Regions from separate parts of the Paenibacillus sp. FSL R7-269 genome, predicted to be linked through region 2. Evidence: riboswitches for the same ligand, from Rfam matches in the RefSeq annotation. Region 2 holds a riboswitch; each other region holds the start of a gene.
What was found. A riboswitch is a leader RNA that binds a small molecule or an ion and turns the genes downstream of it on or off. The one in region 2 is predicted to bind cobalamin.

Region 1 (4,594 bases), on a different contig from region 2:
CGGCAACCCTATACGCCTCAACGGCTCATCGGCACGGATACTTTAGTTGGATTTTCTACACTTAATTATCCTGATTACGCATCTGTACAGAAATTAGTTGGATTTACAGCATCTAATTCTGCCCAGACCTCATCCTTCTGCAGCTTCAGACCTGAATAAGTGTCATTTATCCAACTAACTCCCGCTCTGCAGCAAATCCGGCCAAATTAGATGTCATTTATCCACTTATCGTCGGCCCCAGCGTGCAGTACAGTCTGCTCCCAACTCCAACTAAGAACTAAGGCAACCTAACCGCCACAGCAGCAGCCATCTCACGGGTTACCACAGCGGAAGGCTCGAATGCGCCGCCGGTGCCGCTCATATATCCAAGTCCCGTCACCGTACGGACAGCGGACAACGCATAGTCGCTAATCTTATCTTCGTCGCTGAACTTACCAGCCCCTGCTCCAGTTGATGCTGCATCCAGCTTATAAGCTCTAACTATCATTACAGCCATATCCTGACGCGTAACCAGCCCGTCCGGTTTGAACGTCTTAGCCGTCACGCCGCTGATAATTCCCAGCTCCTTCGCCCGGTTCACTGTTCCATAATACCATGTACCGGCCTTAACATCACTGAAGGCCCCAGCGGAAGCCGCCGCAGACGGCTCATTCCCGGTTAACCGCAGCAACAGCGCTGCAAATTCAGCACGGGTAATATTCTTTTTCGGCGCAAACACCAGACTGCCCTCACTCACACCATTCATCAGCTTGCGGTCATACGCCGTGTATACTGACTCCAGCGCCCAAGGCGAGATCGACTTCACATCGGCAAAAGCCGGACGGTCCGCCGCAGCAGAAGCCACCGTTACCGGGACCGTATGACGCACGATGGCAGGGGTCTTATCCTTCAGATATCCCGTAACCGTCAGGGTATATTTATTCGCCGGCAGACCACCAGCCACAACAGCCACGCCCGCAGCATCTGTAACTGCCGTTTTGCCGCCGATGGTTACCTGTACGCCTGCTGCCGGTGAAGTTACCGGATCAGAGGTGAAGGTCGCCTCATTCCAGACCCATTGCTTCTGGTTCACCTGCACCTTCAGATCTTGTCCAGGCTGCGGCTGTGCGGGCGTCACGGTTACGGCATCAACCACCTGCGTGTTGTCTCCGCCATAATAGACCACAATGCGGTCATTCTCCTCCAGCGCGAAGTCGCCCATCCCTACACTTGGATAGATCCATGCTCCGCCGCGGGCGACCACATACATCCAGCCATCATATCCGCCAAAAGTACCCGCAATCACGCCGCCGATCCCCGTCACATAATTGCCTGCTTCATTGACCAGGGCCAGGCGCTTGGCGGCTGCTGTCTTTTCCAGTGCATTAAGCACATTCCCTGCATACACGCCGCCTTCAGCCAAGGCTCCATTCGGACCTTCAACAGTAACCGAGACACTTACCTGATGATTCTTCACTGGTGTGCCGCTAAAATCAAAGAGCTTAGCGCCTGTACCAAACAGCTTGTACGCTACCAAAGCCTCCAGCGCCTGCTCCGTAGAGAGCGGATTGGAGCTGCCGCCCGCAGTGTGGACGAATCCGCCATCTGCTGCGCTGAAGCTCAGCAGCTTGCTGACCAGATTAATCTGGCCTTTGGTATACTCTGCTCCTGCCGGATCAATGCCGAAGGCAGACAGACCGATAATGGCCTGAGCTACACTCTCGCTGCTGTCGCCATATCCGCCGTTCTTGTCCTGTGCCTTAGCCAGCCAGGCTGCCGCCCGCTGACCGGCAGTATTCACGGCTGCTTCCTGCTTGTGTCCAGCCAGTGCGTTCAGCGTCATCGCTGTCATATCCGGATCACTCGCACCCGTGGTCAGGGTGAAGCCGCCGTCCGGGTTCTGCTTCGCCAGAATCTCTGCCAGCAGCTTGGACGGTGTCCATTTCGCATTTGCCGGGATCGTATAGCTGCCGGAATCCAGAGCGAGCAGTGCATAGACCGGATTATTCAGCGTCTGGCCGGTAATTGCATCGTGATTGTAGAGCTTCTCGATCAGGTTATAGCCTGCCACCTTCTCAGGATCGCCGCCCAGTGCCTTAACAGCAAGTGTGATCCGGGCATAGTCCGTTGCTCTGGCAAAAACACCCTTAGCCTCACTCACCTTACCTTCAAGCGCCTTCAGATAGCTGGCAGGAACCTTGTAGCCTGCTTGTGCAAGGCCAATCGCCTGCCAGTCCGACTGGACTCCGTTCTTCAGCATGAACTCCGCAGTAGCATAGACCGCAGCGGTTACGCTGGCTGCCTCACTTGCGGGCAGAGCGGATACTGCGGGCGCGGAAGTCCCGCCTGCCTGTGCAGCAGCAGCTTGTCCTGCCGGGGCTACAGCTGCTCCCAGCAGTGCGAACAGCATAATGACAGCAAGCCCCAACCGTATGAACCTGGATGATAGAGAATGGTTCTTCATAACTAACCTCTTTCCTGAAATAGAATGGATGAATCCTGCTTCCTCCGCAAAGAGAGCGGCAACCTAAAGACCGCCCTATGCAGGGCGGCCGGGGAAGAATACAATACAGGGCGGCTGAAGGAGTCGATGGCTCTCCAACATTACATTGAGCTTATACAGCCCTCGCCAATATCAGCATCTGCTCCACATTCTTACCCCCGAAGAATAGAAACAACATCGAAAAAGGCAGGTCTCCTGGCTCATACTTCACCGCTTCCCCCGCCTTCCCATCCAATTAGCAGACAGTGGCTCCTCAGGAGTTGCTCCGTATTTACAGTGGCGGGACCGCGCCGGACTTGCACCGGGCTTCCCTTTTAAGCAGATTGCTCTATTAGACATAGCTCTGCCAGCATCTGCTAGCGACAGCGTCCGGTCTCTAAGGCAATCTGCACCTTTTCCCAAAGCTTATTAAATTTTAATATTCTCAAACCATCATATCGACTATTCCCCTGTATGTCTATAGACAAGGTATATCTATTCCAGCGCCCCAAGACTCAGCCCATTCCGCACAAAAATCCTGAATAGCACATGCCCGCTCCCCCGGCACATTCGTACTATTCAGGACTATAAAAAGTTAATCTTCTGCTGCTAATCAAGACGTTGGTCTACTGCAAATCAACACTCTAGCGCACCTATGGAGACCGCGGCAGAAGGCCGATTGTATTCTATACATCAGAATTAGTATAAAAGCAGCCGATAACGCATTCTGTTGCACTTCATACCATCGATTTCGGCAAATCCCCCTCAGCCGGGCCAAATCCCAAAAATCCACTGCACCAAATACAACAGAACGCCATATTAACTCCATTATGCCTGATTCTAGTGTACAAAGTGCGATCGAGCCGCTTCTTCCGGACACTACCATACTTAACTAATTACTTTATGCTCTTATCAGCCCGCTGGAGCGCCAATCATTGTACTACGTTAAAGTAGCATGCACTAGGCTCTGACTAGTCCTCCATGCCGCGTTATATGCGCACAACGGTTCAGCTGCCGCTAGTCGATCATCAGGTTCAAACTAATCAAGATTCATTTAATCCCCTCGCTTACTGAGGGTTTGCAGTCCCCCAACTAACAAAGGTGAGAACGTTATGCTTAAATGCAATCTGTACAACTAAATCGTCTGATTTACGGCCAAATGTACTTTTAGCTGTATTTCGTGCAACTAAAATGCTTATGTACCCGGCTTTTCGCCCATTCGGGGCAAATATAGTTGTATAGAATACAGTTAGGAGAGGTATGCCTTCCTTTTCACTGTTTTTAGTTGTACAGAGTACACCTATCTCTGTAAGTAATGTTACCTGATCGCATTAGTTAAAAGCTTACGCAGCCTGCTATTGCCGCTGCTTTATTCTGCGTCCGTGTCCGCCTCCGGGCTTGCGGAAGCGGATGGCTCCGCACTAGGCGCGGCTGCAGCTGTAGCTTCCGGGGCGCTGCCCGGATCTGCCGCCAGCTTCAGCGAGTATCTTCCGGCGGTGATCATATCACCTGCCGCCAGCTTCGCGCCTGCTGAAAGCTCCACCGTCACCTCGTATACGCGTGACGGAGGAGTGCCGGCGGCTCCACTGTCCGCACCGCCGTCCACTCCCGCTCCTGCATCCCCCTTCGCATCGCCGTCCACTCCGGCTCCTGCATCACCCTTCGCACCGCCGTCCACTCCGGCTCCTGCATCACCCTTCGCATCGCCGTCCGCTCCGGCGCCTGCCTTACCACTCGCATCGCCGTCCGCTCCGGCGCCTGCCTTACCACTCGCATCGCCATCCGCTCCGGCTCCTGTATTACCCTTCGCATCACCGTCTACTCCGGCGCCTGTATTACCCTTCGCATCGCCATCCGCTCCGGCTCCTGTATTACCCTTCGCATCGCCGTCCACTCCGGCGCCTGCTGCAACCTGGCAACTGCTAACCGTTGCCTTAACCTCATAGTCCGTAACGCCGCTGGCGGACTCCACGCCGATCCGCTCCGGCTTGAAGGCGGAGCATTCCGCAGCATCAGTGAAGCTGAACAACAGCTTCACGCTGTTATTCTTACCCGCATCTCCGCTACTATTCCCGCCAGTCCCTGCATCACCGCCGTTATTCCCGCCGATAAGCCGGACTGAGACCGGAGCCG
Region 2 (5,495 bases):
CGGGATGCGCGCCCGTGGTCTGAGGGTCTATGAACAGAATCGGCTGGAGGCGGGTGTTGAAGCCAAATTCGTCTGCAGGGGTTATCACGAGCGGATGCTGCTGCTGGATGACGTGATTGCCGCCCAGGCCACTCTGCATATGCACAGGTATCTGGGTATGGAGAAGACGGCGCAGGGCGGCCCGAAGCAAGGATAACAAAGAAGCCTGCCGCAAGCGGAAGACTTCTGCATTAAATGATCACCCGGATGCAATTACATTAACAACGTCCAATACCCCAACGTGCCGCATATAACCACCACAGCTACCGGGTACAAGATTCTACGGCTGACCTGATCCCTGAACGCAAGAAACAAACAAAGCATACAAAGCCATGCAATTAGAAGGCTTCCCATCTATTATGCATACGCCCCTTCCCGGCATTCCTGCCCCTCTCCAGCGGTAGACCGCCTCAGAGCACAACTATCCTTATATATAGGAAGATTTCCCGCCGAATATCCCAATTATACCAGCCGGCAGCCAATCCGGAGCAATTTTTCTTCAAAATATCGTCAGGAAATTCACAATTCCTCTTCCAGCACAGGATATTCCCAGAACCCCAGACGTCCCTTGGCAGGTATGGGATGTACCAGCGGAACAACCTCCTCCAGCTTCCAGGCATACCTTCCTTCGGCATAATTGCCGAATACATATTCATTTCCACCCGGCCAGCCTTGCTGCGCAAGCTCCGGTGTCATTTCACAGCAATCCGCAATGCGGCTGACTGCAATGATCTTGCCGGTTGGCAGATTGTCCGCAGTGTAGCCGTGACGTGCAAGCAACGACTGGAACGGCTCCGTCCGGCAGATCGCTTTATTTACCTGCATCCCGGCATGAATAGCTAACTCCCCCCGGTGGGCGGTCCGCCACGTCCGGGTTTCGATTTGTTTTTCTCCCAGCGCAATTAACGTGGCCCACGGCTGGCGAATGGTCAGGCATTTCATAGTTGTAGCTCGCCTCCTCTGTTGAATACCTTTTACTCAGAATTACTAAGGCCATCTATGAAAAAAATAATTAGCTGCGTACGAGCATAATGTATGCTGTTTTTCGCATACATTCGGCCGTGCGCCATTAAAAAACGCGGTCCCCTGAACCGGAAGGCCGCGTTAAGCTTAATTCATAAGAATGCTGGTGAAGGGAATTGAACCCCCGGCCTACGCATTACGAGTGCGTTGCTCTACCCCTGAGCTACACCAGCTTACAGACTCTGAAGTCTGCCAAACAAAAAACATTATAACTCTTCCAGCGGAAAACGCAACCCCTTTTTCCTCTGGCGGCTGTGTCCTCAGCCGTGCATCAGCCCCAGCCCGCGGAAATAATCCAGCGCGAGCTTAGCGCTTGCAAGGGAGGATACCTCATAGGCCTCTTGCTCCACAATATAATAGAGAATTCCACTCTGCTCCGCGATCTCGAAGACGCTCTGGAAATCCACCTCTCCTTTTCCGAGATCGGTCTCCTCCTGGTTGGCTCCGAAATCCTTAATGTGGACCAGCGGAACACGTCCGGCGTACCTTGAAACATATTGAGCCGGGTTGGCTCCGCCTCTGTGTACCCAGCCCAGATCGAACTCTGCCAGCATCTGCTCCGCAGGAATCCGCTCCAGCCAGATATCGATGACCGCCTTGCCGTCAACCTCTGCGAATTCATAATCATGGTTGTGATAACCGTACTGCATCCCTGCCGCCCGGACCATCGCGGAAGCCTTCTCCAGGAATGGAATGATTCTTGTTACATCCTCTATGGAAGGGTTCTGCGGAAGCGGTGCCGATGGGGTGATCATATATTGCAGTCCGAGCTCTACACCATATTCAATCTCTTTGGCTAATGCCTGTTCCATCTTATCCAGACTGCTGAAGTCCAGACCTACATGCGCCGAAGGGGCAGCCAGGCCAAGTTCATCCAGCTTACGGCGCAGTTCCCCTGCAGATACACCGAAATAACCGGCGAATTCCACTGCCTGGTATCCCATCTCTGCCACCTTGCCCAGTGTACCGAGGAAATCGCGTTCCGTCTGGTCACGCAGTGTATACATTTGAATTCCGATCTGCTGTGCTGCTTCTGTCATGAAGAATCCGCTCCTTATCGGTTAATTCTGATTAGATACTATAGTGGTTACTCTCCCTGAAGCTTACGCTCCACGGATTCCAGCTTGCTGCGGCTGGTGGAGGTCTTGTCGCGCCGGTCGTCGATCTTGAGCGAGGTGGAGACTCTCTGCGCCCCGGCGGTGAACGGCGACTCATGCAGCGCTTCTACCGCAGCCAGAATCCGCGCTACCGGTCCCTCAATAATTGTACCCATAGAAGTTAGCTCATAGGTAATGCCCTCCACCGTCTCCAGCACGCGCTGCATCTCGGCCACATAGCTGCTGAGGCTGGTGCTGCCTGTCCCAATCGGAATAACGGTCACTTCGCCAATTGCCATTGTGATCTCCCTCCTAATTATCTGTTGTTCCTGCCTCTTACTTATCCTCTTATTGTAACGCTTCGCCAAGCTTGCCACAAATCACCTGCCACCCCTCTCTATTCTATTAATATCCGTCAAAATAATTACCAGGATTAGACGCACTCTATTTATGGATTCTTTGTGGCGTATTTTCGGAGATTTTATGAAACATTCACGGCAGATTCGGAGGAAAGTTGTGGATTACCTGTGGACTAACTGTGGATCAGCTGTGAGTAAAAGCGCCGAACCCGCTCCCCGTGCGGGATTGCAAAAAAACATTTACAAACACAATATATTGCGGTAGCTTTAATAGATCACAACAAAATATAGTAGAAACGGGTGTTTCACCCCTTGTAATAGAGGTGCGACTTAATAGGGAAGCGCGGTGCAAAACCGCTGCGGTCCCGCCACTGTAACCGGATGCTCCCAGGGCGCGATGCCCCCAGGGCCGCATTCTCCGGCTAATTGCCACTAAGGGGCTGAATAAGCCCCCCGGGAAGGCGCCGGAGGAGTTGCCGGAAGCCAGGAGACCTGCCTGTTTCGGTGGCACCGCTTAGACTCCTGCGAGGAACAGGGGAGGTGTCCGTATGCGGCCTGCCATAGCAGAGTTAGCCTTCCGTCAATCGGGCCATAGGCTGCCGATACCTGAGGACGATCGGGGATTATCTTCAGGTATCGGCTCTGCGGAATATACAAGAACGGGCGTAAGCTATTTGCCCCGTGTCTGCTCGTATGTTCCACCCAGACCACAGGCAAATTTCCGCTTACCGGATCTTTGCATCATGCATTCGGGCATTTCCGGCCTTCCCGGCCGGGGGTGCTTTTTTACTGATGTCCTGACCATTCTATCTATATTACATATTACGCTTACAATACCCGAGAGGAGAGAGTTATATAATGACGCTGCTGGAGAAACGTTATAACGAAGGACAAGCTGCACAGGAGGATCTTTTGGAAGAGGTCATTCATCTGGGACGGGATATTATCGACAGCCGGGATCTGGATCTGCTGCGCGAGAACGCCAACCTGAACGGGGAGAGCTTCTCCGGCAAAATGAGCAAGTTCGGCAGTGAATACTCCAAATGGTATGCACGCAATTTCACCATGCCGCCACAGCTGGTACAGGCTACCCTGGATAATGTCGTCTATGTACATGACCTTGATCAATACGCCATTGGAACCACGAACTGCATCTTCATTCCGTTCGAACGGCTTCTCCGTGAAGGCTTCAACACCGGCAACGGCAGTGTACGGCCTCCTAACTCGATTATGACGGCGATGTCGCTGGTGGCGATTATTTTCCAGTCACAGCAGAATGCGCAGTACGGCGGCGTATCCGCCAATAAGCTGGATTATGACCTGGCCCCTTATGTTACCAAATCCTTCTCCAAGCTCTTCCGCAAAGGTCTGGAGTATTTCGAGGAGAATGCAGAGGGTTCTGCACTTGGGGAGATTACGATGAGCCGCAGCGATCTGGCTGAGCAGTATCCGCGCGCCTTCCGTTTTGCCCTGAAGGAGACGCAGAGCGAGACCCTGCAGGCCGCAGAGAGTATGGTACATAACCTGAATACGATGTCCAGCCGCTCCGGCGGCCAGATTCCTTTTACCAGCATCAACTACGGCACCTGCACCTCACCAGAGGGCCAGCTTGTGATCAGCTCGTTGCTAACGGCTACGATGAACGGACTGGGCAGCGGGGAGACACCGGTGTTCCCGATTCAGATTTTCAAATGCAAGCAAGGCATCAACCAGCAACCGGGTGATCCTAACTACGAGCTGTTCCTGAAGGCAGCCGAGTGCTCGGCGCGCAGATTATATCCGAACTTCGCCAATCTGGACGCTCCGCTGAACATGCAGTATTATGATCCGGCTGACCCGGATACCGAGTTCGCTACGATGGGCTGCCGGACCCGTGTACTCAGCGACCGCTTCGGACGCAACCACTGCTCCGGCAAAGGCAACCTGTCCTTCAACACGCTCAACCTGGTGCGTCTTGGACTGGCCCACGGCACGATAACCGGCCGCCGCCTCGCTGCTGACGAAGCAGGATTCTTCGACGACCTCAATCACTATATGGATATTGCACTGGACGGCCTGTTGCACCGCTTCCGTATCCAGGCTTCCCAGAAGGCCAAAGCCTCCGATTTCATGATGCGTGAAGGCGTCTGGGAAGGCGGCGAGCAGCTTGCCCCCGATGACAGCGTAGGCGAACTGCTGAAGCACGGCAGTCTGTCGCTGGGCTTCATTGGAATGGCTGAATGCATGAAAGCCATGTACGGCAAGCACCACGGCGAAGATATGGAGATTCACGCCAAGGCTGTTGCTATCGTCCGCCATATGCGTGAATATTGCGACCGCAAGAGCGAGGAGCTTAACCTCAATATCACCTTGTTTGCAACGCCAGCCGAAGGTCTCTCCGGCAAGTTCACCAAGATCGACCGCAAAGTACTCGGCTCTATCCCTGGGGTAACGGACCGTGAATACTATACGAACTCGTTCCACATTCCGGTCTATTATGAACTAAGCGCAGCTAAGAAGATCAGCCTGGAAGCTCCGTTCCATGAACATTGCAACGCCGGAGCGATCTCCTATGTCGAGCTGAACGGCAATGCCCGGAGCAACCCGTCAGCCTTCGTCAAAATCATCAAATACGCGCTGGAGCAGGACATCAGCTACTTCAGCATTAATCATCCGATTGACCGCTGCTCCGGCTGCGGCTATGAAGGGGTTATCGGCACGAATTGCCCGACCTGCAATGCCCATGAGGATACCACCCATATCCGCCGTCTGCGCCGGGTTACCGGGTATCTGACCGGTGACTACCAGACCCGCTTCAATGCTGCCAAGCAAGCCGAAGTCCGGGACCGTGTTAAGCATCTATGAACATCTGCGGATATTACCCGGAGTCGATCAATGAAGGGGAAGGCCTGCGGGCCGTCCTCTTCTTCAGCGGCTGCCGCCACCGCTGCCCGGGCTGCTTCAACCCAAAGACCTGGAACTTTAATTACGGGGAGGT
Region 3 (5,495 bases), on a different contig from region 2:
GTATGGCTTCAAGGCCCTTCAGCATCTGCGTTTCCGATAACGGGTCCAGATACGAGGTCGGCTCATCCAATAGAATTAGCTCAGGCTCCATAGCCAGTACACCGGCGAGTGCCGTGCGTTTTTTCTGGCCCAGGCTAAGCTGATGAATCGGTTTATCACCCAGATCAGTCAGATTCAGCAGCTCCATGACCTCCCGGCAGCGCGCAGCAATAGCCGGTTCAGCCATTCCGCTGCCGCGCAGCCCAAACGACACATCCTCCAGCGGTGTGCTGAGGATCAGCTGCTGCTCAGGGTCCTGGAAGACCAGGCCCACCTTCCGCCGCAGAGCGGCCAGCTCTTTTTTGGAGTAGGATAACGCCTTCCCTCCTTGCACAACCGTACCCTGCTGCGGGCGCAGAATGCCAACGGCATGCAGGAACAACGTCGATTTGCCCGAACCGTTATGACCGATTATTGCCGTCTTGCTGCCTGCGGGGATGGAGAACGTCAGTTCATGCAGCGCAGGCTCCTTCGTATCCGGGTAACGGAAGACCACTCCGTCACAACTCAGACTATATTCCTGATCCATGACCGGCTCCTTTCATGTGTTAGTGATAAAGTACGTCTCAGCCAGCAACAGTAGCGCAATACCGGTATAAGCCTGGATTGTATAGCGCCTCGGCACAGGACGCGCCGTATAAGGCGGGATAATAATCTCGTCTGTGAATCCGCGGGCCAGCAGCCCCTGCGATAATCCGTAATACCGGTGCATCGTGTTGCCGAACAGCGCTCCTGCCATGGCCGCAGTCTCCCGCAGTCTGGCCTTGTAGCCCCGCCGGCCTCCGCGCAGCCTGCGGGCCAGCAGCAGACCATGCGCTGCATCACTCAGCAGGAATAAGAAGCGGTACATAATCAGCATCAGCTCCAGGACAATTTGCGGCATCCGCAGCCTGCGCAGCACCTGCAAAAGCTCACTAAACGGAGTAGTGAACATCAGGAAAAAGAAACAGCTCATGCAAGCAGAGATTCTGGCCAGCAGCTCTCCTGCCCGCTGAAGCCCGGCCGCTGTAACATATACCGGCAGGTTCAGTCCCGGAAATGAGAATATCCCTGCCTCTCCCGATGCCGGGTGCCCGAATTCCACGAGCAGTGCCGGTACGCTAAGCGCATAGAACAGCAGCGCTGTGCCGAACAGCATGCCATAAGCACGGAAGGGAATACGGGCCTGTAATACACACCAGGACATCATCCATAGGGTGATTGCAGCCTGTAGTACCGGATGTACCGTGTAAGAGAGCAGGAACATCAGGGCTGCGAACGAGCTTTTCCACATCGGGGATAACTGGCGCAGAGCATTATTGTAGGAGAGAACGTCAATCCGCCGGATCACTTGCTGCTATGCTGCTTCGTCCCGCCCTGCTTGCCCTTGAGCAGCCCCAAGGTATAACCGATCACACCTGCACCAATCGCTGCCTGCAATGCGAACAGCATACTCTCCGTCTCCCCTGGCAGCTCAGTCAGCGGCTTGAACCACGGCTTATAGTCAGGGTTAATCTCGGTAATCACACCTTCAGCCGCATCATCGGCCCCTCCGAATTCCCCATTAACCAGCAGCAGCGGCAGAATGACCAGCAGAATAACAACTAGCAGCATCAATCGATTTTTCCATCTATTGCTCATTAGGCTCTTCCTCCGTTCACCTTGCGTTTCAGAAGCGACAATTCATTCGGGCTATACGATTTCAGCCAGTTCCACAGCAGTACCGTCAACAGCCCTTCACTGATGGCCAGCGGGATTTGCGTCACGGCAAAAATCCCCCCGAATTTGAGAAAAGAAGCCAGAACGCCGCCATCCGCCGCCGGAAAAGCCACCGCCAGTTGAAAGGAAGTCACTACATACGTACTCAGATCAGCCATCGCAGCCGCACAGAATAAGGCCAGCTTCTCGCGGTCCGGCATTTTCATCATCAGCTTATACACTGCATATCCGGCAAAAGGACCCGCCACCGCCATCGAGAACGCATTGGCTCCAAGCGTAGTGATCCCGCCGTGCGCCAGCAGCAGCGCCTGAAACAGCAGGACAATCGAGCCGATTACGCTCATGGGCAGCGGCCCCAGCATTACCGCACCAAGTCCGGTACCGGTGGGGTGTGAGCTGCTTCCGGTCACGGAAGGCATTTTGAGCGCAGACAGGACGAAGGTAAACGCCCCGGCCAGACCCAGCAGCAGCTTCAGCTCCGGGTTCTCCCGGGTCATGGCTCTCAGCTTGAAGATTCCCAGGACAAAGAACGGGATAAACGCCGCCCACCAGAAGACCGCCCAGCCAACCGGCAGGAATCCTTCCATAATGTGCATCGCGCGGGCCGTCCCCGGTTCGTTCAGCATAAAGTACACCGTAAATCCGGCAACCAGTGCCGCAAAGCTCCACCCTCTGTGTTTTTGCATTTGTCACCCTCCATGTTTGTTGATTTCCCATTTAAGATCATAAAGCCAAAAAAACCCACCCTAAAGGGTGGGAGTGTATGTACGCAGGCAAGTTCGATAGAGCACGCAGCCAGGAGCTAAGCGAAACAAGGTGCTTCTCATCGTCCCATCACTAGGGGCCGTATCCTTGTATCCAGCAGCTATAAACCGGGGGGCCTCTCTACACTCAAGATTCCTCCGGTCCATCAGGGCAGAACGCCTCTTCTCATTAACCTATCCGTACACCGCTCCTATCCGCGTAGAGTCGTGGTGTGCGTCGACAAGGTAGGTCTCCTGGCTTGGAATACAGGCGCCGCAGGCTTCGTCTTCCCCGGGGCTTCCCGAGTGACCTCATGAAGTGCAGCTCTTCCATACAGTGGCGGGACCGCTCGGGAGTTGCACCCGATTCCCTGTTATCCCTTGCCGCATCCGGCAAGAGCACCTTGTTTCATTGCTAATTCATCTCACATCATAGCGGACTCGGCCTAGCGTGTCTGTGATATAAATTGGAAAAGCTGGCCTGCAGCCAATCATGGCTTGTAGAAATTTTATTTGAGTAATATAATTATTAACTATATAACCTGAACGTGGAGGCATCCGATGAAACTTGATCTAACTGAACAATCCCTGCCAGTGTACGAGGCCCTGTCCAGTACCGTGCGCCTGCATATGCTGCGGCTGCTGTCCGATAAACCCATGAACGTGAAGGAACTGGCCGCAGCCCTCAAGCTAAGCAGTGCGATTATGACCATGCATGTGCGCAAGCTCGAAGCCGCCGGGCTGATCCGCAGCCACATGGCTCCCGGCAAAAGCGGTCTGCAAAAGATTTGTACACTGGCCGCCGACGGGGCAGAGATTATTTTTCCGGGACAAGCCCGGACTCCGCGCAGAGGATACCGTAAGGACATCCCGGTGGGGCATTATTCCGACTTCCAGATTGAGCCTACCTGCGGACTGTCTACGACGGAGAGGGTCATCGGGCACTTTGACGATCCCCGTTATTTCTGGGACCAGGAGCGGGTGAACGCCGGGATTCTCTGGTTCGGCAAGGGGTTCGTCGAGTATAAAATCCCGAATTTCCTGCTGTCGAGCCAGCAGCCGGAGGAGCTTGCCATCACGATGGAGATTGCCTCCGAAGCCCCGTCGGTAAACAACAACTGGCCGTCGGATATTACCTTCACACTGAACGGACAATCGCTCGGCTTCTGGACCAGCCCCGGTGACTACGGAGATAATCCAGGAAAATACACACCAGCCTGGTGGCCCGCACTCACCAATCAATACGGCCTGCTCAAGCAGCTGCGGATTACGCAGACGGGCACTTTCATGGATGGGCAAAAGCTGTCGGAGGTCACCCTGGATCAGGTAGGCATCCGCAATAAACAATGGACCTTCCGGCTCTCTGTCGAGGAGGATGCGGAGCACATCGGTGGCCTCACCCTGTTCGGCAAGGGCTTCGGCAATTACAACGAGGATCTGGTATTTGAGCTGTTTTATACGGATACTGTGGCAGATATGCCGGGTTCTTTGTAAAGGTTCGTCTGGTAGTTATCTAGCAGGTTGTCTGTTAGATAGGTTGTCTGTTAGATAGGTTGGATAGGAAGATGGGTAGATTTGATTGAGTAGATAGATTGGTTAGTTAGACTAATTAGGTTAGTTTTCGATTCAGCTACTTTTGCAGCCAAGACTCCTCATTTCTGCTCATCGCCCACTTTCGGCGGATTCAGGGGCACTAATGCTCTTCATTTCCGCTCAAAGCCCACTTTCGGCCGAATCAGGTGCACTAGTGCTCCTCATTTTCGCTCATCGCTCACTTTTGGCGGATTCAGGTGCACTAATGCTCTTCATTTCCACTCAAAGCCCACTTCCCGCCGCATTAGAGGGATTTATCCCTCTCATTTCCTCCTCCAGCCCACTTTCCGCCGCATTAGAGGGATTTATCCCTCTCACACTTTCCTCTCCCTCTCCCTTCCCCTCTCCTCCACAACGCAAAAAAAGCCCCTCCAACCGCCGCATTGAGCAGGTTGGAGGGGCTATCGGTGATCGATCCGTCTCTTATGGCAAGAGCGGCTTCTAGCCTATCTATTTCGCCTGGCCCCTTGCCGTGAGGCGTGGGCCGTCATTCCGCCACGGGCTGCCACTTTCCGCCGCCCGGCAGCGGACAGCTGCGGGCCTTCAGCCGGGCAACAACGGGGATGATGCAGCCGCAGGCGGTACAGGTTACGCCATCCTGCAGCTTGGGGCAAGCCCCGCAAAGCGCAATCCGCTCGGCATAGACCTCGTCTGAAGCGGTATTGCCGGGGTTGAACATGGAGGACGCCAGAATGCGGGCAATCTGCGCTTCCGTGACCTTGTACTCCTCCCGGCATCCTTTGCAGGCTGAAGTGGTTGTCATGCGGTTCTCTCCTTAGGCTTGTGGAGTGATGGCCAGTACAGTTATCGACATTGGCGGCAGCTCTACAGTCAGCGTGTCTCCTTCAAGCTTGAAAGCGCTGAATGCCTGCGGTGTTACAGCTTCCGGCTGCTCAAAGCTATTGTGGGCATCGATGGAAGCTCCGGCCAGCGTCGTTCCGCTTACAGATGCTTGACCAGCCAGTCCGCGCAGGGCAAGCGGTAACACTGCCGATGACGCGTGATTCAGGTTACACAGGCTGACATGAATGATGCCCTCAGCATTGACTGAAGCCGAAGCCGATACTTCAGGAATCTCTACGCCTTCATAGCTGTATACCGGGCTGTCCACAGTCAACTCCAGCAGTTCTGCATCCTGATGCACCTTGTACATGTTGAATACATGGTAAGTAGGAGTCAGGAGCATTTTCTCGCCTTCGGTCAGAATAACAGCCTGCAGCACGTTCACGGTCTGGGCAATGTTCGCCATACGTACACGGTCACTGTGCTTGTGGAAAATATTCAGCGTCAAGCCGGCCACCAGCGCATCGCGGATCGTGTTCTGCTGGTAGAGGAAGCCCGGGTTCGTACCCGGCTCAACATCATACCAGGTGCCCCATTCGTCAACGATCAGGCCGACTCTTTTCTCAGGATCGTATTTGT

Region 1: linked by a shared signal. The riboswitch ahead of C162_RS34805 (S-layer homology domain-containing protein) and the one ahead of C162_RS32900 (anaerobic ribonucleoside triphosphate reductase) in region 2 are both predicted to bind cobalamin.
Region 3: linked by a shared signal. The riboswitch ahead of C162_RS19665 (energy-coupling factor ABC transporter permease) and the one ahead of C162_RS32900 (anaerobic ribonucleoside triphosphate reductase) in region 2 are both predicted to bind cobalamin.

Annotation. Positions count from the first base shown of each region.
Region 1 is NZ_ASPS01000102.1:304-4,897, forward strand. Features, by position in the region: gene C162_RS34805 (S-layer homology domain-containing protein) at 278-2,443, opposite strand; cobalamin riboswitch at 2,651-2,828, opposite strand; partial or broken gene C162_RS36455 (hypothetical protein) at 3,831-4,594, opposite strand, start outside.
Region 2 is NZ_ASPS01000144.1:72,841-78,335, reverse strand. Features, by position in the region: gene C162_RS32925 (hypothetical protein) at 1-196, shown strand, start outside; gene C162_RS32920 (ASCH domain-containing protein) at 559-981, opposite strand; tRNA gene C162_RS32915 (tRNA-Thr) at 1,164-1,235, opposite strand; gene C162_RS32910 (sugar phosphate isomerase/epimerase family protein) at 1,323-2,102, opposite strand; gene C162_RS32905 (MTH1187 family thiamine-binding protein) at 2,150-2,458, opposite strand; cobalamin riboswitch at 2,800-3,032, shown strand; gene C162_RS32900 (anaerobic ribonucleoside triphosphate reductase) at 3,377-5,362, shown strand; gene nrdG (anaerobic ribonucleoside-triphosphate reductase activating protein) at 5,359-5,495, shown strand, end outside.
Region 3 is NZ_ASPS01000042.1:172,750-178,244, reverse strand. Features, by position in the region: gene C162_RS19680 (energy-coupling factor ABC transporter ATP-binding protein) at 1-568, opposite strand, end outside; gene cbiQ (cobalt ECF transporter T component CbiQ) at 581-1,369, opposite strand; gene C162_RS19670 (energy-coupling factor ABC transporter substrate-binding protein) at 1,366-1,659, opposite strand; gene C162_RS19665 (energy-coupling factor ABC transporter permease) at 1,659-2,423, opposite strand; cobalamin riboswitch at 2,709-2,902, opposite strand; gene C162_RS19660 (ArsR/SmtB family transcription factor) at 3,042-3,974, shown strand; gene C162_RS19655 (DUF6171 family protein) at 4,561-4,836, opposite strand; gene C162_RS19650 (alpha-N-arabinofuranosidase) at 4,849-5,495, opposite strand, start outside.